Regions from separate parts of the Apibacter sp. ESL0432 genome, predicted to be linked through region 2. Evidence: riboswitches for the same ligand, from Rfam matches in the RefSeq annotation. Region 2 holds a riboswitch; the other holds the start of a gene.
The links. A riboswitch is a leader RNA that binds a small molecule or an ion and turns the genes downstream of it on or off. The one in region 2 is predicted to bind cobalamin.
Positions count from the first base shown of each region.

Region 1: linked by a shared signal. The riboswitch ahead of GYM73_RS06320 (TonB-dependent receptor) and the one ahead of metE (5-methyltetrahydropteroyltriglutamate--homocysteine S-methyltransferase) in region 2 are both predicted to bind cobalamin.

Region 1 covers NZ_CP048266.1:1,482,958-1,494,674, forward strand. The annotation lists gene GYM73_RS06280 (RNA-binding S4 domain-containing protein) at 1-162, opposite strand, end outside; gene GYM73_RS06285 (hypothetical protein) at 235-933, shown strand; gene GYM73_RS10020 (Type 1 glutamine amidotransferase-like domain-containing protein) at 960-1,253, opposite strand; gene GYM73_RS06295 (1-acyl-sn-glycerol-3-phosphate acyltransferase) at 1,336-1,896, opposite strand; gene GYM73_RS06300 (glycosyltransferase family 2 protein) at 2,398-3,351, shown strand; gene GYM73_RS06305 (glycosyltransferase family 2 protein) at 3,355-4,380, shown strand; gene GYM73_RS06310 (hypothetical protein) at 4,489-4,725, opposite strand; gene GYM73_RS06315 (MerR family transcriptional regulator) at 4,745-5,077, opposite strand; cobalamin riboswitch at 5,196-5,395, shown strand; gene GYM73_RS06320 (TonB-dependent receptor) at 5,508-7,544, shown strand; gene GYM73_RS06325 (YncE family protein) at 7,541-8,671, shown strand; gene GYM73_RS06330 (NADH-quinone oxidoreductase subunit N) at 9,017-10,411, shown strand; gene GYM73_RS06335 (agmatine/peptidylarginine deiminase) at 10,669-11,717, opposite strand, start outside.
Region 2 covers NZ_CP048266.1:82,872-94,588, forward strand. The annotation lists gene tpx (thiol peroxidase) at 1-471, shown strand, start outside; gene fbaA (class II fructose-bisphosphate aldolase) at 860-1,927, shown strand; gene GYM73_RS00405 (SIMPL domain-containing protein) at 2,011-2,742, shown strand; gene GYM73_RS00410 (NADH:flavin oxidoreductase) at 2,763-3,863, shown strand; cobalamin riboswitch at 3,985-4,174, shown strand; gene metE (5-methyltetrahydropteroyltriglutamate--homocysteine S-methyltransferase) at 4,367-6,673, shown strand; gene GYM73_RS00420 (DUF421 domain-containing protein) at 7,084-7,779, shown strand; gene GYM73_RS00425 (fumarylacetoacetate hydrolase family protein) at 7,785-8,393, opposite strand; gene GYM73_RS00430 (3'-5' exonuclease) at 8,390-9,154, opposite strand; gene GYM73_RS00435 (phosphatidylcholine/phosphatidylserine synthase) at 9,135-9,881, opposite strand; gene GYM73_RS00440 (PorV/PorQ family protein) at 10,037-11,146, shown strand; gene rimP (ribosome assembly cofactor RimP) at 11,354-11,717, shown strand, end outside.

The DNA.
Region 1 (11,717 bases), 910 kb from region 2:
AATCTGATTTTTTCTAATTTTATACGTTTCACCAACTAATATTTCTTTTGAAGGCTTCAAGGGAGCATCATCTAAAAATACTCGATTTTTCTTACATTCTTCGGTGGCAATTGCCCGCGTTTTATAGAAACGCACACACCATAAAAATTTATCTATTCTCATTGGTTGAAAAAATTGGTCTTTAAAATTAAATTTAATCGTAAATTAGCAACTAAATTAACATATTTTATTTACATGATTAAAAAATCCCTTTTAGCCGCCTGTATCTTTTCACTTTTATTTTTTGTTTCGTGTGGGAGCGATGATAATAACGCCTCAACCTTATCCGTTGACGAGCAAAATACAGCTGATGATATGGCTATTGTTAATTTTTTAAATAACTATTATTTTGATGATCTTGGGAAAGTAACCAAATTTTCTGATACGGTTACTCCAAATGATAAAGAGCCTTTGAGCAAAAATGCAATAAAATCTCCTTTAGGATACTGGGTAGTTAAAAATCCGAAGGCAGATCAGGGTATAAACACCTCCAATATAGCTGACGGTAAAAACAATATACTTATTCATTATTCATTAAAATATTTTGTTGCTACTGAAGGAGGTAATGGATATTCAACCTTGAATACTTCATCAAGCACAATTGATAATTCAGGGGTTGCACAAGAAGACCCTTTCTTTTACAAAAAGCCCAAAAACGATACAATTCAAAGTGAAAACTATTATGTGATTAAAGGTATTGTTGACGGTTTAAAGGATTTTAAGCCAACTAATAAATCTAAAAATGACCTTTACCATGTATTACAAGGTTTAATTATCGTGCCTTCTCGATTGGCATACGGTAGAGAATCCAATTATATAAACAGTAAAGATGCTACGTTCATTTTAAATTTTGAATTGTATAAAGTCTGTCCTCAAGATCAAACATGTAATTAAATTTATATATTGTTTGAATGTATCGTTCAGACAATCGTATAATTATTGTTATCAACAATTAAGCTCTGTTGATCATTGACGGGGATTAAATTTAAGTTATCTCTAAACATCAAATAGATTTGCTGGATAAAATCAGTAAAAGGATCTTCTATATAATGCGGAAAGACATTGAAATTAATAACTTTTAATGCAGTGTAATTATCCAGATCATGAGTCTTATTACGATCATCCATAACATTGATATATGTTAAATATCCATCAAAATTGTAGGCAATAGTTATAAACAGAATATTCTTGCCTGAAATCTGATTTTTACAAATAAAATCTTAAAGTTGCCGACTTGTTTCGGCAATATAAGAAATCAAAAAATATTTTTATACCTAAGAATTTAGATAATCTAATTTAATAAATCTTAGGATTATAGTTTTCAGGAAATTTAGCCATTTCCGGTTTATAAAAGTCTTCTATTTGATCAAATATCTCTTCAATCGTTTGATCGCCAATATAAATTAATTTGGAAACACCGGTTACTTTATTTTTATAATCGGCATAGGCTAGAGCAATAGGAACGTTCGCTTGCTTAGCTATATAGTAAAAACCTTTTTTCCATCGTAAGGCACGGGAGCGAGTGGCTTCCGGAGTATTTATTAAAGCCATCGAATCGGAATTTTTAATTAGTTCCGATGAATATTGAACCAAATTATTCCATTGACTTCGATCGACTCCTAAACATCCGAGTGCTTTGAAAAAGAATCCATACCATGGTTTGGTATAAGCATCTTTTATCATTACTTTATAAGGAATTTTTAAACACCAAAAACTGGCTAAACAATAATATAAATCCCAATTAGAGGTATGAGGAGCACAAATTAATACGCATTTTCTTAATTCATTAACAGGCACTTCATTTTTAAATCTCCATCCCATAACGAACAGCATTAACCTTCCTAGTAATTTTTTCATAATTTGATTACTTATTAAAAATAATTAAAAAGTTCAGTTAATTTACATTAACTGAACTTTTCACATGTATATAATTTTCTAATTAACTTAACATTGACATTATGTAATCCATAATAACTAACACCATCTTAAAGAGAATTTGTACCATGATCTATTTATTTTTTTTCTGAATTAATTAAAACACTAAACTAAAAAAAGTTATATTCAGGTGCTCTACATACTGTTATAAAAACCTGAGCTTTAATTATCAGAATCTCTACTATATATATGAACGCCCTAAATTTTTTGCTAAATTAAAAATTTTCTTTGAATTTAACTCAAATTAATTATAAATATCTTAATGGAATTTTATTTATATTTTTAATTATTTCCATACATTTTTTCGTTGCGGATACCTATAAGTTGACGTAAAACTCACTTCCTAAAATTTTTTATCTTAAAAAAGCCGATTTACACAGTTTAATTAAAAATATTTTACTTTTGTATTTATATATCTTACTTATGACTCCCTTGGTATCGGTTATTATGGCTGCTTACAATGCAGAAAAACATATATCTGCATCAATTGAATCGGTAATCAAACAAACGTATGCTAATTTTGAATTGCTGGTTATTAATGATGGCTCATCCGATAGAACTCAATCAATTATAGAAGAATTTAGTAAAAGAGATTCCCGAATCAAGCTTATTAACAACGATAAAAACTTGTTTGTTATAAAATCCCGTAATATCGGAATTGAAAATGCTAAAGGTAAATATTTGGCCATATTAGATGCTGATGATCTTGCATTACCCAATCGATTGGAAAAACAAGTTGAATTTCTGGAGAATAATCCGGATGTATTTTTAATAGGCAGCAGTGCTCATATAATTGATGAAAACAATACTATTTGTAATAATTTTATAGCTTTAACCGATTATCATGAATTAAAAAGAAATATTCTCAAAAACAATTTATTCTATCATTCTTCTATACTATTAAGAAATGATAAAGTTTTTTATCGAGAAAAAATGATTTATTCGGAAGACTATGATCTCATTTTACGGTTATTTTCAGAAGGTAAAAAAATTGTAAATCTACCTGATAATTTAATTTCATATAGACAAACCAATCATTCACTTTCTAAAACCAAAAACAGACTAGTGCAATGGTTGTTTATCAATAAAGCCCGTGAATTTTATAAAGAAAGGCTCGGTAATGGTAAAGACAGTTATGATACGTTTAATCCACAATCATTTATTAATATAGAAGATATTCATTACCCAATTAATAAAAATGATTTGTTATATGCCATGAAAATTTGTTTTTACAGAAAAGATGCAAATCAATTAAAATTTTTAGTAAAAAAATATCGTAACTATTATCCTATATCATTAGATTATTTACTTTATTCTCTATTTTCAAAAAATAAAAATACTTTTAATCTCATTTGTAAAATTTATTCTAAACTTTAAACTATGGATATTTTAATTAAATCTTTTAACCGCCCCTTTTATTTGGACAGATGCTTAGCAAGTATCCAAAAATATGTAGTGGGTACTTATTCAATTAAAGTTTTAGATGATGGAACTCCTGAAAAATATCTAAATAAAATTAAATTAAAATACCCGTCCATTAAAATTATAAAATCTGAAAATTATATAGAAAAGGAAGAAGCAATTAAAGAAAATTTTAAGTCAGGAAAAGATATTAATGGCTTTAAAATTCCTACTCAACTTTGGGTCAATTCAGTAAAAGAAGCTTCAGATTATTTCATTATAACGGAAGATGATGTTTGGTTTACGAGAAAAATTAATGTGAATGAAATCAATGAAGTAATGGAAAAAGAAAATATATCCTTACTCAAATTAGGTTGGTCGGGAAATAATAATTTTGTTGATCAGTTTAAACATGATAAAATCAATTCCGATATAATTTCCGTATATCCGGATCTTTTTACTGCCCCTCCTTTCATTCTGAAATGTTTTTTTTATAATAAATATAAGTTTTTTAGTATTTTATATAAATTGGGTTTAGTATCTAACACTACTAAAACTAAATATTGGATTTTAATTTCAATACTTATGGGTGTTCATAAAAAAGAATTTTGGCTTAAAACTTGGGAAAATATTAATGGAAAAGTTGATGAAAAAAAACAATTATACAATGCTACCCTGTATTTTAGAAAACATAAACACAAAAACATGATCGCTCAATTAAATCATGAAGTTATGAAAACTACGTTTAATTCTTCTGCTACCAATTCCTATCATAATTATGGATTCGATTTTGATGTAAATCAACTTAATTATTTAATTAATGAAAAATGGTATAATGATGCATTTGATTCCATGCAAAATTTTCCTAAGGATTTCTCAGAAGATTACATTTTATCATTTTTGAAAAATGAAAATAATCAAAAAATAAAACCGGAAGAATGGAAAAAATGGTCAGAAAAATTTAAAAATCAATATAGGATTCAGGGGTGTGCTGTTGATGATTAAAAAAAATATATTATTTATTAAATTAATCCAATCGAATCAAAGAGCAAAAAAAATAAGCAGTGATTTACTGCTTACTTTTTTAATATCATAATTTAATCTAAGAAGTCATTACTCCTCTTCATCATCTTCGTATTTTTCGATTTCAGCATCGCAAAAATCGAATGCTTGTTGAATCAATGAATTTACTTCATTAGCTACCTCTTCTTCTTCTCCTTCCAAATCGTCGAACCATTCAACCTCCTCTTCTTCTACATTTAGTATAAATCTAGGATACTCTGTATGCACAACAAATAAATCTTCAGGAAAATCCGAATTGTCTGCCATTAAAAACTTAGGTAATTTCATATTGTCTTTATTTAAATTTTTATTCGTCTAATAATTCTTTTAACTTAATTAATTCTGCCTTCACTAACTCTAAACGAGCAATGATTTCAACTTTTTTGGATAAATTTTTTTGTGATTGTAAAACAACTTTTGCTCCTTCTAAGGTATATCCTTTTTCTTTTACTAAATGAAAAATTATTTTAAAATTTTCAATATCTTTTGGGGTAAAAAAACGGTCTCCTTTTTTATTCTTTTTGGGTGAAATACTATCAAATTCTTTTTCCCAAAACCTTATAAGTGAAGTATTAACATTAAAAGCTTGTGCTACTTCGCCTATAGAATAATATAATTTTTCAGGAAGTTGTACGTTCATTATTCAAATCTAATGATTTTTTAATTCAACTTACTATTGTTCGTTTAAAAAATTAATCTTTTTTTAGAATTATTAGTACTACCCAAATAATCAATACAGATGCCCTAAAAATATTTATTTATATTTGCCTAAATTTGGTGATTGCTATTTACCGGTAAATATGCAATCTTAAAAGGGAATTCGGTGAAAATCCGAAACAGGCCCGCTGCTGTAATCTTCTAGTACGTTTTAAGAGATATACCACTGAGGAGTTGTTTTCTTGGGAAGGTTCTTAAAATGAAGTAAGTCAGAATACCTGCCAAATTTAACTATAGTTTTACAAGCTTTCGTGGAACAAGGCTGAAACATTAAAAGCATTTCATATTCACTTTTCCTGTTTACTTTTCCGGAAACTAGTTTACTATATCTGTAATTTAAGATATTCGACTCCATGATGATGAACATCAATCATAAATATAGTGTATTTGCTTTTTTATTAAGCCTGATGAGTCCATTATCTTATTCCCAAGAAAAAAAAGACAGCATTACTGTAACAGAATTACAGGAAATACTGGCAACGGGAAAAAGAAATGATAAGGGAATAATTCCTTTCCAAGAATTGAAAGGAAAAGAATTAGAAAATCGAAACAGCTCTTCGGTAGCTGATGCCGTACGATTATTTTCAGGAATTCAACTTAAAGATTATGGAGGTGTAGGAGGAATGAAAACAGTTAACATTCGAGGAATGGGAAGCGAACATGTGGGTGTATTTTATGATGGAATAGCAGTTGGAAATGCTCAAAATGGAATGGTTGATTTAGGAAAATTTTCCATGGATAATTTAGAATCTATATCAGTATACAACGGACAAAAAAGTCAAATATTCCAACCCGCTAAAGATTTCGGCTCTGCCGGAAGTATCTATTTAACTACCAAACGCCCTGTTTTTACGGGTGAAAAAAAAACTAATATAGGTGCCACTTATCGTTCCGGATCGTTTCATTTAATTAACCCCTCCCTCCTATGGGAACAGAAATTATCCACATTAATTTCATCTTCTCTTACTATGGAATATATTAATTCAGATGGAAAATATAAATTTCAACAAAAGAAAGGTAATTGGGATACCATCGCTGTAAGACAAAATGGTAACATAAGTGCTTTTAGAACAGAAGGAAATTTATTTGGTACCCTACCTCATGGTAAATGGAATCTGAAAGGATATTATTATGATTCAAGCAGAGGAATACCCGGTGCCGTTTTAAAAAATTCGTATAAAAGGTATCAGTTTGCTCAACAATGGGATCGTAATTTCTTTTTGCAGGGATCTTTTGAAAAAATAATCAGCACAAAATACAAAATAGCATTAAATGCTAAATATGCTCATGATTTTACCCATTATAAAAATTTAGAAGTTTTTAATGACCCTATTTGGGGAAATAAATATTCCAATCGCATTAATAATACTTATAAGCAAGATGAACTATATATTTCATCCTCACAACTGGTTACTTTATTTTCTTTTTGGGATATTTCTTTATCTGCAGATTACCAACATAACGGAATGAATGCCGATTTAAAAAATTTCTCTTCTCCTTCGAGAAATACAGAAATGATCGCTTTAGCTACTGCTTTTCATTGGGATAAACTTAAAATTCAAACAAGTGTTTTAGGTACATTTGTGCAAGAAAAAACGAAACATACGAACAGTATGGGTACAGCTTCAGACAGAAATGAATTTACTCCTGCTGTTTTCTTAAATTACCAACCTTCACATTCTAAAGATATTAGCATTCATGGTTTTTACAAGAGAATTTTTAGAATGCCAACATTTAATGATTTATACTATACGGATTTTGGAAATTCAAACTTAAAACCGGAATATACTAATCAGTTCGATGCGGGTATTCGTATAAATAAAAACTTTACTTCCGGTAGTTTTACTCATTTTGATTTAACTATTGATGCCTATTATAATACGGTCAAAGATAAAATTATAGCTTATCCTAAAGGACAACAATTTCGTTGGACCATGTTAAATTTTGGTAAAGCACGCATAAAAGGGTTAGACTTATCTTCTAAGACTTCAATAGTAATAAAAAACGTTTTAGTTTCAACCCTGATAACCTATACTTATGAAGATGCGCAAAATTTATCTTCTCCTATTTTAAATTATAAAAATCAACTTCCTTATATACCTTGGCACAGTGGGACACTTACTCTAGAAGCTGCTTACAGAGATTGGAATCTAAATTACAGCTTTATGTATACGGGAGAACGGTACAATTCTCCTTCTAATACTTCTGAAAATCATGTAAAAGCTTGGTATACTCATGATATACAACTTTCAAGAGAATTATTTTTCACTCATATCAAATGCGAAGCATCTTTACAAATTAATAATATTTTTAATAAATATTACGACATAGTAGCCAATTACCCCATGCCGGGTAGAAACTATACGATCATCATTAAATTAAACATATGAAAAAACTAGAAACTATGGTAGCAAGGAAATTTTTAGTACCAATTTTAGTAATTATTACAGGGTTCATTGTTTCTTGTAGTAATGACGATTCATGGTCTGAAGATGATTCAAACATTATATCCCAACCGGATGCCAAAAAAGGGTTATATATTTTGAATGAAGGTAATTATCAACAAAACAACTCTTCTCTATCCTATTTTGATTATGATACAGCCGATTTTTTTAATAACTATTTTACTAAAATCAACCCTGATCAAGGTGGATTGGGCGATACCGGTAATGATTTAAAAATTTATAAGGATAAAATGTATGCCGTAATTAACGGTTCCAATTATGTTGAAATTATGGACGCTAAAACAGCCAAGCATATAGGAAAAATAACTATTCCAAATTGCAGATACATCACATTTAACGATGACTATGCATATGTATCTTCATATGCCGGTTCTACTCCCAACGGACAAGGATATGTTGCCAAAGTTGATCTTACTAACGGCACCATTGTAAATGAAGTTACTGTCGGACGTAATCCGGAAGAAATGACTATTGTAAATAATAAGCTTTATGTTGCTAATTCAGGAGGATATTATTCTCCGGATTATGACACAACGGTTTCTGTAATTGACATGAACAGTTTTACAAAAATTAACGATATCGAAGTCGGTAAGAACTTACATAGAATACGAAAAGATAAGAATAATCATATATGGGTTACTTCAAGAGGCGATTATGCTAATTTAAAGCCTTTCGTTGCTGTTATTGATCCATCGACTGATCATGTCATTAATAAACTGGATTTAGCGGTTTCAGACTTCAGTTTTTATAAAGAAAAACTTTATTTTTATGGATCGGAATATTCTTCAGGAAAAACTATAAATAATTATGGTATTATAAATATAGATACGCAAAAAGTGATAAGTTCCCAATTAATCAAAGAGGGTTCAAAGTCTGAAATTATGTCTCCATATGGGATAATTACCGATCCTGAAGATGGCAGCTTTTATATTGGAGATGCTATGGATTTTGTTTCCAATGGAAAAATATATTATTTCTCAAAAAATGGCGACTTACAATGGTGGAAATCAACCGGCGTATCTCCCGGACATTTTGCCTTAGTAAGTAAATAAATTTTTTAAACTACTATAGCTTTAAAAAAAGTAAAAAGATTGTTTTTCAACAATCTTTTTACTTTTTGGTACTATATCTTAATATCCTACCTATTATATAGCATAAAAATATTGTCGGAAAATTGATGAAAAATGGATTAATAAATAATACTATTACTAAGTGTTAAGATAAAATCTATAAATTGGCAAGGCATCTGAAATTTAAAACAACTTATTATATTTCATAAATTTATCAAATATATCGGCATTATTATAATACGATACTATTTTCATTTTTTAATTTCACAGTTTAATCAAAAATTGTAACTTTGGCAGCAAAACTTTACAAAAAATACTAAAAATATAATGAGCATCATCATCATTATTTTCGCAGCAGCCATTCTGAGTTTATATTCAGGTGTTTTCGGGCAAGGAAAATACTCTCAACCATTTGCAATTTTAGGATTACTTATCGCTTTGATCGTCTCTTTTTATGGAGATAGTCCTTTTTTCACACGATATGCCTCCATGTTTGCTTTTGATCAAACAGCCAAAATATTTACTCAAATATCTATTTTGACCACTTTGCTAATCGTATTCTTAGGAAAATATGCATTTCGTCTCATAGATCATCATCAGGCAGAGGTATATAGCTTAATGCTTTTTGCACTTTGTGGCGGTATAGTCCTTTTCTCCTACCAAAATTTAATTACTTTATTTCTAGGTATAGAAATTTTATCTATTCCTTTATATGTATTAGCAGGAAGCAATAAGAATGACTTACGTTCCAATGAAGCTTCCATCAAATATTTCCTATTAGGAGCATTTGCAACCGGATTTTTACTTTTCGGAATTGCATTAATATACGGTATAACCGGATCTTTTGATTTACAAACTATTCGTTTATACAGCATACAAGCGACTCACTACCCTACTATGTACATAACCGGAATAATTTTATTGTTAGTCGGGTTACTGTTTAAAATATCCATAGTTCCTTTTCATTTTTGGGCTCCGGACGTATACGAAGGCTCTCCTTCCCTAATCACGGCTTTTATGGCTTCCGTGGTAAAAATATCAGGTTTTGTTGCTTTATATAAATTAGTTGAAACAGCTTTTATCGGTCAACTAAACCAATGGCAATATATAATTTTCTATGCAGCAATTTTAACATTACTATCTGCCAATATTGTAGGTGTATTGCAAAAAAATGCTAAAAGAATGTTGGCATATTCCAGTATTTCGCATGCCGGTTATTTATTGCTAATTTATTTTAATACAGATGCTAATTCTATCTATACGTTAGCGTTCTATTTATTAGCTTATTCACTTTCAACTATAGGTGCTTTTATCAGCCTTATTTACATCGAAAGAATTTCAAATGGTATTACCGATATAAATGCTTTCAACGGGCTGGCCAAGAAACAACCCATCTTAGCTTTGGTAACTACAATCTCTCTATTATCAATGGCAGGTATTCCGTTAACTTCCGGATTTATTGCTAAATTTACGTTGTTTTCACAAGCATTATATACTCAACCGATATTAGTCATTATAGCTATTATAGGATCTGCAATCAGTATTGGATACTATCTTAAGCTTATCATTGCCATGTATTTTAAACCGGGTTATAAAGAATTAAATGAAGCTAAAAAAGCTCCAATTATTTACAATGTTATTGCTGTTATATTGGTAATTTTAATAATCCTTTTGGGAATATATCCTGAACCTGTGTTTTCTTGTTTAGCTTTAGCTAATTAAGAAATAAACAGTTTTCAATGTTGAGCATTATAAGATTAGATCAACAATATCATTTAAAAAAAATACGTATAATAATATATCATACAAATAAAAAAGTCGCAATATAATTGCTTGCGACTTTTTTATTTACTTAAATTTGCTAGAAACTAGTATTTTTTATCTCTTCATTTGTAAATTACAAAGTGTTCTTTGTTTCAGATAATTTGGGTTATAATTAAATCGTTAAACACATCCATTCCACTTATTAAATATAGCTATTAAATCGCCGGTTCCTGTTGACTCAAACAATGAAAACTTCCTAATCCCCAAATTATATCAGTGGAATCTATTCCTATTACATTCCTATTCGGAAAACATTTTTTTATGATATCCAACGCTCGTTTATCATTTTCACCATTAAAAATTGGTACAATCACTGATTTATTAGCTATGTAAAAATTTGCATAAGAAGCAGGTAAACGACATCCATCGTAATATACCGGTTCCGGCATAGGTAATTCTATAACTTGTAAAGGAGAACCATCGGAAAGTTTCATAGCTTTTAATTGTTTTAGATTTTGTTGTAATATGTGATAGTTTTCATCATTTTTATTATTTTCTACCACAGCAAGTACGGTATTTTCATTTATAAAACGTACGGTATCATCTATATGACCATCTGTATCATCTCCAACAATTCCCTCATCGATCCAAAGGACTTGATTTACTCCATAATAATTTTTCAGATATTCTTCGATTTGACTTTGATTTAAATGAGGATTTCTGTTTTTATTAAGTAGACATGACTTAGATGTTAGGACCGTTCCTTTACCGTTAAATTCAACGGAACCACCTTCCATCACTATGCCCGGATTAAAAACAGGTAATCTTTCTTCTTTGGCTATATGAAGAGGTATTTCATTATCCAAATCATAAGGAGGATATTTATCACCCCAGGCATTATAATTCCAATTTACAATGGCTTTTTTATGTTCTAATGAATGGGGATTAATTACAAACGCGGGACCATGGTCGCGACACCAAGCATCATTAGTAGGATGAATATAAAAATTGATCATATCCAAATTAGCATTTGTTTTTTCTATATAACTCATGGCAAAGTCTTTCATCTCAACACTAACCACATTTATATTAACTTCTTCCCCTTTAGATACTTCTGCTATAAATTGCGCATACGGGGCATAGATTTTTTCTATTTTACCCGGCCATGATAATTCTTTATGCGGCCAAGATAACCAAGTAGATTTATGAGGATAAAATTCAGCCGGAAAAAAGAATCCCAATTCTTTAGGAGTTTTATTTAAAA
Region 2 (11,717 bases):
GAAGTTCATACATTGGGAAACCTACCATCAATAGGAAGTAAGGCTCCAGATTTTATATTAGTGGATACGGATTTATCAGAAAAAAAATTATCGGATTATACAGGAAAAAGAGTTGTTTTAAACATATTTCCAAGTGTGGATACAGACACATGCGCTATGTCTGTCAGAGAATTTAATGAAAAAGTATCTGAAATGAAAAACACTGTGGTTTTATGTATTTCAAAAGACCTTCCTTTTGCTCAAAAACGTTTTTGTGCCGCAGAAGGTTTAGATAATGTTATTCCGCTTTCTGCCTTTCGTTCAGATTTTGGTAAGGTATATAATTTAGAATTTGCAGATGGCCCGTTAAAAGGATTACTTAGCAGATCAGTACTTGTTCTTAATGAGTCAGGAGAAATTATTTATGAAGAACAAGTAGCTGAAACTACTCATGAGCCTAATTATGAAAAAGTAACAGCTATATTAAAATAAAAAAATCTATCAAAAAAAGGAATGCCTTGTATTTTTCAAATATGAGGCATTTGTATTTTTTTCTAATTTCTCCAAATGAAAGATTAGTATGATAATTGAGAATACTAATTATTTGAATTCAATGTAAAGTAAAAAATGTTATTAACTCTTGAAATAGTAATTAAAATTTATATTTTAAAAGAAATATGGTAAATTCTAAAAAAGTACTAAAGTTTTTATAAAACGTTAGATGTATAATGAGAAATTAACCCGATAATTTCAATAAAATTATAACTTTTTGTTAAAAAAAATAAAACATGAGAAATTTCAACATAAAATAACTCTTTGAGATATAAATAGTTTTTACATTTACAATTTAAAAAAGTATAACAAAAAAAATTATAATATCATGAGCAGAAAATTTCCAGCAGGAGTAGCAACCGGTTCGCTAGTAAAAGAAATATTCGATTATGCTAAAGAAAATCAGTTTGCTTTACCGGCATGTAACGTTATAGGATCTAGCAATGTAAATGCAGCTCTTGAAACAGCTGTTAGAGTAAATGCTCCCTTAATTATACAATTTTCAAACGGAGGATCTCAATTTAATGCAGGTAAAGGATATAAAAACTCTTCCCTTAGAGCAGATGTTTTAGGGGCTATAGCTGGAGCAAAACATGTCCATACGTTGGCAGAAGCCTATGGGGCAACTGTAATTTTACATACAGATCATTGTGCAAAAAAACTATTACCTTGGGTTGACGGGTTATTAGATGCATGTGAAGAATTCCATAAAAAAGAAGGAAAAACACTATACTCTTCACACATGCTAGATCTTTCAGAAGAGCCCTTAGATGAAAATTTAGCAATCTCTTCCAAATATTTTGAAAGAATGGCAAAATTAGGAATGACTCTAGAAGTTGAAATAGGGATAACAGGTGGAGAAGAAGACGGAGTTGACAATTCAGATATAGAAAGCTCAAAATTATATACACAACCTGAGGATGTTTATAAAACGTATAAAGCATTAAGCGCAATAAGTCCTAATTTTACTATTGCAGCAGCATTTGGTAATGTACATGGAGTGTATAAACCGGGAAATGTTAAATTAGAGCCTAAAATACTTCACAACTCACAAGAATACGTTCAAAAACAAGTAGGCGGACCTTCAAAACCGATTAATTTTGTATTTCATGGAGGATCAGGTTCTTCCTTGTTAGATATAAGAGAAGCTATTAGCTACGGAGTAGTAAAAATGAATATTGATACAGATTTACAATTCGCTTATACCGAAGGGGCAAGAGATTATGTAGAAAAAAATATTGATTATTTAAGAACTCAAGTAGGAAATCCAACCGGAGATGAAGCACCAAATAAGAAATTTTATGATCCAAGAGTTTGGATGAGAAAATGTGAAGAAGGTTTCTCAAAAAGATTGGAAAAAGCTTTTGAAGATTTAAATAATATCAACACATTATAGTAAAAAAATATAAATTTTATTTATAAAAAATGAAAGCACCTTTATTTGAGGTGCTTTTTTTGTATATTTGGAAAAAAGAGAGTATGAAAAATTATCTAATAGTATCAACATTACTAGCGTCCATTTCAATCGTTCTTGCTGCTTATTTTTTAGGTAATTCTTACCAAAAAAGAAATCAATCCAATACAATAACAGTAAAAGGATTAGGCACAAAAGATTTTGAATCTGATTTAATAGTATGGAAAGCCGATTTTTCTAAGAAAAATCTCGATTTAAAACAAGCTTATGCCGAATTAGATGCAGATAGAAAAAAAGTAAGAGAATATCTGATTTCCAAAGGATTTTCCGATAAAGAAATAGTTTTTTCCTCAGTAGAAATAAGTAAACAATATGATAGTAGATACAATGAAGGAATAAATCAAAATATATTTACGGGGTATGAATTAAATCAAACCATAACCATAGAATCTAAAAATGTGAAAAAAGTTGAAGATCTTTCCCGTCAAATTACAGAATTGATTAATAACGGAGTAGAACTCTATTCCCGATCGCCTTTATATTACTATACTAAATTATCTGATTTAAAAATACAGATGATTTCAGATGCAACCAAAGATGCAAAAAAAAGAGCAGAAGAAATAGCAATTAACGCCGGTTGTAAATTAGGCAAATTAAAAAATGCCAATCAAGGGGTATTTCAAATAACTGCTCAAAATTCATCTGAAGATGATTACTCTTGGGGAGGAGCATTTAATGTATCATCCAAGAAAAAAACAGCAAGCATTACCATTCGTTTAGAATATGAAATTAAATAATAACTACGATATAAATTAAAATGGTACATAAATTATTTCAACCGTTTACATCAAAAAAACTGTCATTAAAAAACAGAATAGTCATGGCGCCTATGACCCGATCATTTGCTTATGATGGAATACCCGGTAAACAAATAGCTGATTATTATCAAAGAAGAGCACAGGCCGAATTGGGCTTAATTATAACAGAAGGAACCGTTGTTCGCAGGGCGGCATCTTCCAATGATCCCAATATTCCTGTATTTTATGGAGAACAAGCCTTAGAAGGTTGGAAAAAGGTGGTTGAAGAAGTTCATGCTAAAGATGGTAAAATAGCTCCGCAACTTTGGCATATGGGAATAATACCGGCCCATAAAAACTGGAAACCATCAGAGCCTTTTGAGGGACCATCCGGGCTATTAAATCCGGAAACAAAAGGCGGAAAAGAAATGAGCGAAAGTGATATTGAAAATACAATTGAGGCTTTTGCAGAAGCAGCTTACCAAACCAAAAAAATTGGTTTTGATGCCCTGGAATTGCATGGAGCGCACGGATATTTGATCGATCAATTCTTTTGGGATAAGCTCAATAAAAGAAATGATATATGGGGAGGAGCTACCCTGGCCGAAAGGAGTCGTTTTGCCATTGAAGTTGTAAAAGCGGTTCGAAATGCGGTAGGAGAAGATTTTACTATAATATTACGCTTATCACAATGGAAACAACAAGATTATTCCGCTAAATTGGCAAAGACACCGGAAGAAATGGAAGAATGGTTACTACCGTTATCAGATGCCGGAGTTGATATTTTTCATTGCTCACAACGAAGATTTTGGGAACCCGAATTTGAAAATTCTGATTTAAATTTTGCAGGATGGGCAAAAAAAATAACGGGCAAACCTTCCATAAGTGTAGGATCTGTGGGGCTCACCGGGGATTTCTTAGGGGCATTCAAAGGACAAAGTTTTGAGGCTTCTGATAATTTTCTTAACGAATTAAATAGAAGATTAGATGCAGGCGAATTTGATTTAATAGCAGTAGGAAGAGCGTTACTTGCAGATCCTGAATGGGTATTAAAAATTAAAAATGGAAACTTATCTGAATTTAAAGGATTTTCTAAAGATCAACTTAAAGAATTATACTAATAAAAACATAAAATAGTAGTAAAATAAAAACAAAAACCAAGTTTTAATTTTTATTTATTTTAATAAAGAAATAAAAGCAAAGGTTTTTTATCTTTGTATATATAAGTTCTTTACTTAATTTCTTTATCAACAAGAATAAGGTGCTGTGTAATAACGACTTAATAGGGAATCATGTGTGAATCATGAGCTGACGCGCAACTGTAAGTAACCTAAAAAAAATTTTATCAATAAAAACCATTGCCGATTTAAACGGTGAGAAGGTAGATAAAATGTTATAAGCCAGGAGACCTGCCTGTTCTTAATTGACAATGCTTTCGCGAGTAAAAGCAAGATCACAAAAAATATAATTGGGCTACGAGAAACTTTAAGATCATTAGAATAATTAGTTTACTTGTATGTCAAAAATTGTTTTGAAATTTGATTTTATTTAACAAAGAAAGAGAGCATTGTGAAGTTTAGCAATAAGAGCTTTTTATAATATAATCGTTTAAAAAGTTATAAAAATGCAAACACACAATCTAGGCTATCCGCGTATTGGTAGTGACAGAGAACTTAAAAAAGCCTGTGAAAAATATTGGGCAGGTAAAGCGTCAGTCGAAGAACTGATGATAACAAGTAAAGATATCCGGCACCGAAACTGGGTAATTCAACAAAAATTAGGGATTGATTGGATCCCATCTAATGATTTTTCTTATTACGATCAGGTACTTGATATGTCACTAATGGTCGGGGCTATCCCTAAAAGATATAATAAGGTAATACTGGATAAATCAAATACAGAATTAGACTTATATTTTGCCATGGCCAGAGGACATCAAAAAGAAGGCATTGATATAAAAGCCATGGAAATGACCAAATGGTTTGATACCAATTATCATTATATTGTCCCTGAATTTGAAAGTAATCAGAAATTTTCCTTGTTTTCAACAAAAATTATTGATGAATATTTAGAAGCTAAAAATGCGGGAATCCATACAAAGCCGGTTATAATAGGTCCTGTATCTTATTTGTTGTTGGGAAAAGAAAAAGAGGAAAATTTCAATAAGCTGGATTTACTAAAAAATATTCTTCCTGTCTATATAGAAATCCTAAATAAATTAAAGGCAGAAGGTGTTGAATGGGTGCAGTTTGATGAGCCTTTCTTAGCTTTGGATTTAGATGAAAAAGCGAAAGAATCCTTCCAATATGCCTATAAAGAAATTCATAAACAATTTCCTTATATAAATAAAATACTAACTACCTATTTTGACGGATTGAAAGACAATTTAGCACTTGCTTTTAATCTACCCGTACAAGCATTACATATTGATTTGGCACGTTGTCCGGAACAATTAGATGAAGTTTTAGAAAATATTCCGGAAAAACTTATCCTGTCCTTAGGAATCGTTGATGGAAGAAATATATGGAAAAATGATTTCGAAAAATCTTTGAAACTTATTCAAAAAGCTGTTTCCAAAATTGGCAAAGACCGAATTTTAATAGCTCCTTCTTGTTCACTTCTTCATAGTCCGGTTGACTTGGAATTGGAAACAGATACAAAAGCCCTTTCATCGGAAATTAAAAATTGGTTGGCTTTTGCAAAACAGAAAATCGATGAAGTAGTAACCTTAAAAAAGCTTGCGTCTAAAGAAGATTCCCTGGATTTACAAAAAAAATTACAGGAAAATATAGCGGCTGCAACCAGCAGAAAAATATCAGCTTTAATACATAACGAAAAAGTAAAAGAAAAAATAAGGAACATTGAAAAAGTAGAAGATAAAAGAAATTCCGTATTTTCAGAACGAAAGAAAAAACAATCTGAAGCCTTGCAGTTGCCTTTATTTGCAACAACTACGATCGGCTCATTTCCTCAAACATCCGAAGTCAGAAGTTGGAGATCTAAACTAAAAAAAGGATTGATAACTCCTTTAGAATATGAAGAGCTGATTAAAAAGGAAATTGAAAAAACAATACGATTCCAAGAAAAAATAGGTGTAGATGTATTGGTTCACGGGGAGTTTGAACGAAACGACATGGTGGAATATTTTGGAGAACAATTAGAAGGAGTTGCATTTTCCAAAAACGGATGGGTACAAAGTTATGGAAGCCGTTGTGTGAAACCACCCATCATTTATGGCGATATATTCAGGCCTAATCCTATGACTGTGAAATGGTCTTCCTATGCACAATCCTTAACAAATAAAAATGTAAAAGGTATGTTGACCGGACCGGTAACTATATTGCAATGGAGTTTTGTACGAGACGATCAACCGAGAAAAGATACCTGTTTCCAAATTGCATTAGCCATTAGAGAAGAAGTAGTAGACTTGGAAAAAGCAGGAATACGAATTATTCAAATAGATGAACCGGCCATAAGAGAAGGGCTTCCGTTACGAAAAAAAGATTGGCAAACCTATTTAGAGTGGGCTATAAAAGCATTTAGAATTGCATCCTGTGGGGTAAAAGATCAAACACAAATTCATACTCATATGTGTTACTCTGAATTTAATGATATCATACAAAACATAGCAGATATGGATGCGGATGTAATTACCATAGAATGCTCTAAGTCAGATATGAAGTTGTTAAACATTTTTTCAGAATTTAAATACCCTAACGATATTGGTCCGGGTGTTTATGATATACACTCTCCAAGAATACCGTCCAAAAATGAAATGGTTTCCTTATTGAAAAAAGCAATTAAAAGTATACCGGTAGAGCAATTGTGGATTAACCCGGATTGTGGACTAAAGACAAGAGGATGGGAAGAAACAGAAAAAGCATTAATCGAAATGGTAGGAGCAGCAACAGAAATGCGAGAACAATACTAAACGATCTTTTTAGTATCGGTCGGTATAATACGTATAAATGTTTTAAATATGATCGTAACTTCTTAAAAGTCGTTTAAACCAAAGGTTAGAATTCAATGAAAATTTAAAAAATTCTAGAGTTCGATATATTAAAACTTAAAAATGATTTATTAAAACAAAATTATAATTGTCTTAGTAGTATTTTAATTTTAAATAGCTAAAATAGGATAAGTAACAAAAGTTGATTATATATTTTATGTGTTAAGAATAAGCTGAAAATATAGTGCTTTCAGCTTATTTTCATTTTATTATAATATTATATGTATATATTTCTTTAAAATAAAATAAGAAACATTTTAATAATTATACATTAATATATTAAATTAATTTATATTTTTGTATATAACACTAAATTACAAATATAGAATATCATGGATTTAAAAAATGCAGTTTTCGGAAGCTTCAATATATATGATAACATATTTATATCGATAAAATTAGTAGTAGCATTTATCGCCGTTTTAATTTACATTAAATTAGTAGGAAGAACCATTTTAAACCAAGTTTCCGGAATTGATCTAATTCAGAATATAGTCTTAGGGGGCTTGGTAGGTGGAATTATATATAATCCGAATATTTCTATTATGGAATTTGCTTTAGTGTTATTTATTTGGACATTCATTGTATATTTAATAGCATTTCTCACAAAAAAATATAGTCGTTTAAGAGGATTAGTAGAAGGCCCTATTATACCTTTAGTATTAAAAGGAAAATTTAATATAGAAGGATTTAAAAAAGCAAAGATTGATATAATGACTTATGCCAGTGTACTCAAAAACAATGGTATATACGATATATCTAAAGTATATTTTGCTCAAATGGAACAAGACGGTTCCATTACCGCATTTACGGATGATTATGATAAATACGCAGTCTTACTGGTTATTGATGGCAAAATTAACCATGTCTATTTAGAAGGAATTGATAAAACAGAAGATTGGCTAAAAAATGAATTACGAAAACAAGGATATGACGATGTGTCCAAAATTTTCATTGCACAGTGGTCTCCGAATAAATTTTTTATTGTACCAAAAAGTCAGGATTATAAATTGAAGGTTAATGATTAAAACTATTACCTGATTTTAATCTCAAAAAACTTCTCATTTTCAATAAAACCTTCCAGAAAATCATTTTCACTAAGCTTTGAAACTCCCGATGGCGTTCCGGTAAAAATAATATCGCCCATTTTTAAAGTGAAATATTGAGAAATATATGAGATGAGGTAATCAAATGAAAAAATCATTTCTGAAGTATTTCCTTTTTGCTGAATATTGCCGTTTTTTACTAAAGAAAAATTCAAATTATCTAAATTAAACTTCTCTTTATTTACAAAATTTCCAATTAAAGCAGATCGATCGAAAGCCTTGGATTTTTCCCAGGGAAGCCCTTTTTCTTTTAATCGGTCTTGTAAATCTCTAGCAGTAAAATCAATGCCAAGTCCAATTTCAGAGTAATAATTTCCGGCAAATTCCGGTTGAATGTATTTTCCAACTTTAGAAATTTTTATAAGAACTTCCACTTCATGCTGAAGGTTTTCAGTGAATTCTGGAATATACCAATCATCACCGGGTCTGGCTAAAGCGGTATCCGGTTTAATAAATAAAACCGGATCTTTAGGTATCTCATTGTTTAATTCTTTCGCGTGATTGCTATAATTTCTTCCTACACAGATAAATTTCATAAAACACTTTTTAATTTTGCTCTTGTAAAAATTTTTTTCGAATATAAAGGAAAATCAGCATTCATTAACCAGGAATAATATCCTAAATCACTTAAAAACACATTTTTCAATTTTTTACCTTTGTATTTTCCAAAATTGAAAACCTCGTCTTCATCCTTATCTATTCCAACAAATCCTGCCAAATCAGCATTTTTATTTTGCATGGTAAACTCATGAAGGAATTTCACATCGTTTTGAATATCCTCATATTTTTCAAGTTGAGCTTTTAATATTTCATACGTAGCATAAGTATCTGCAGAAGCAGAATGAGCATTTTCTAAATTCTTATCGCAATAAAATTTATAAGCTGCGGAAAGATTCCTGGGTTCCATTTTATGAAAGATTACTTGAACATCAATCGGGCGGTGTTTTTTTATGTCAAATTCAAACCCGTTTCGCAAAAGTTCTTCCGCAAGTAATGGAATATCGAATCGGTTGGAATTATATCCTGAAAGATCAGAATCTTTAATCATTTCGAGAACCTGAGGAGCAATTTCTTTAAAAGTAGGAGCATCGACAATATCTTTATCATAAATTCCATGAATTAAAGACGATTCTTTTGGAATTGGAATTTCAGGATTAACTCTCCAAGTTTTACTCTCTTTTGATTGGTCAGGGTTTACTTTAAATATACTAATTTCAACTATCCGGTCTTTGCTGATATTTATTCCGGTAGTTTCAAGATCGAAAAAGCAGATTGATTTATGTAGTTTTAGTTCCATTTGAAATAATTTTTTTTCGAAATATAATTGATAAAATTAAGTAAATTAATATAAGTATTGGTATAGCTGATATTTTAAGGAAAATTAATAATACTATGCAAATTATAAGGAAAGAGTATACAAGAGAATTATCTTTCCAGGTTAAGCTTTTAAATTTAAAAGCCAATAAGGGAATATTGGCAACCAGTAAATAGCTTGATAAGGCAGTAATGAATAATAAAAACCAAGAATTATCCAATAATAAATACGTATGATTTTGATGTAAATAGTATAATGAAAATATCAAGATAGTATTTGCAGGAGTAGGCAATCCTTTAAAATAATAACTTTGTTCCTCATCTAAATTAAATTTAGCAAGACGCAGAGCGGAAAATAAAGTAATCAATAATCCAAAAAATGGAAATAAAACGATGTATTTATTATGAATAAATCCGTTTGAAAACGTACTTATACGAGAATAAAAATCATCTCCTCCCAACATGGTAAACATAAATAAACCGGGCAATACGCCAAACGTAACAATATCTGCCAAACTATCAAGTTCCTTACCAAAAGGTCCGGAAACCTTTGCAAGACGGGCGGCAAAACCATCGAAAAAATCAAAAATCAAAGAACATAAAAGCAGGATTAAAATATATTCAATGGGAGCTTTTATTATAGTTAAAATACACGCAATGCTACCACAAAGTAAATTAGCAAGAGTTAGTGTATTAGGAAGATATTTCATTTTTTCAGGTATTTATGAATAATGTATTGTTAAATACAAAGCAAATTAAGTTATAAAAGTAATAATTATTTTTAAAAATCCGAGGCAGCGCAAGTAATAAATAACGGTTTTCAACGTTTATACGATAGTTTATTTATACAAAAAAATACTATTTGTTGAAAGGGAAAATTCTAAAAAAAATTGCTTTAAGCATCCTCATTTGGGCTGTTCATTTTAATATGAATCTTCATGCGCAAGCATTTAGAAAATATTCAAATGAATTTCTAAATATAGGAGCAGATGCTCGTGCATTTGGGATGGGTAATTCAGTAATAGCTAATGTATCGGATGTAAATGCAGGATATTGGAATCCAGCAGGGTTGACGGAAGTTAGAGATGCTTGGCAAGGAGCTTTGATGCATGCAGAATATTTTCAATCCATAGCCAAATATGAATATGCAGCTGCAGCAATTCCCTTAAACAGTGGAACGGAAGGAACGATTGGTTTTTCACTCTACCGATTTGCGGTAGATGATATAATGAATACTACTCAATTGATCGATAATCAAGGGAATATAGATTACAATAAAATAAGTCGATTTTCAACGGCAGATTATGCGTTTATGGCCTCCTATGCCGGTAATTTATTCAATGACCCTAATCTTTCAATAGGAGCAAATGCAAAAATAGTATATAGGCATATCGGTAAATTTGCTAATGCATTCGGTTTTGGATTAGACGCAGGATTGCAATATCGAACCCAAGATCAATTTTATTTTGGAATTATGGTCAGAGATATAACAACCACTTTTAATGCATGGTCCGTAAATGAAAAAAAATTAAATAAATTAGAATTAGACGGAGAAACACTTAATGAAGCGCCTAAAGATAAAATAGAGTTAACCATGCCTAAATTAAAATTAGGTGCAGCCAAAAAATTCGATTTAAATGATAAATTCGGATTGTTGGCTGAGTTAGATTTAAATTTTGAATTTGATAAAAATAATGATTGGCTTTCATCAGAAGCGCTAAGTATGTCCCCATCTTTAGGGATAGAATTAGATTATGATCATGTGGTTTTTTTACGAGCGGGATTAAATAATATGCAATATGAAACCCGTTTTGACGATTCAAGAAAATTAACAATTCAACCCAATGCAGGTATAGGGTTTCGTTATAAAGGAGTAACGGTAGATTATGCACTTACTAATATCGGAAATTCTTCAGTTGCATTATATTCTAATATATTTTCAGTTAAAATCGATATGGCAGAGTTTATTAAATAATTTTATAAAATATAAAACTGTAATTATCTTATACATAGAGAGTATAATTTTATTATTTAGAAAATAAGTATTACATTTGTAAAGTTTTTGGGATTTAAAAGATTATTAAAAGCCTATCTACAAGGGCTTTTTTTTGTACTTTATTCTTAGAAAAAATAGTATAGTAAATTATTGTTAAGATTTAGTTGTTTATTAGAGGGTGTTATTATGGCATTGGAAGAGAAAGTAAATGTATTATTAGAAGAATTTCTTCAAACTAGAGCAGATTTGTTTTTAATATCTTGTAAAGTTTCTCAAACTAATAAAATAGAAGTTACCATAGACGGAGACGAAGGAGTTTCTGTGCAAGATTGTTTAGATTGCAGTAGAGCAATTGAAAATAACTTAGACAGAGAAGAAGAAGATTTTGAATTGTCAGTCTATTCTTACGGTATAACCAATCCTTTATTATATCCAAGACAGTATGTGAAAAATAAGGGAAGGGATCTACAGATTATTACTATAGAAAATAGAGAGCTAAATGGAACTATAGTTGATGCAGACGAAGAAAAAGTAGTTCTTACATGGAAGG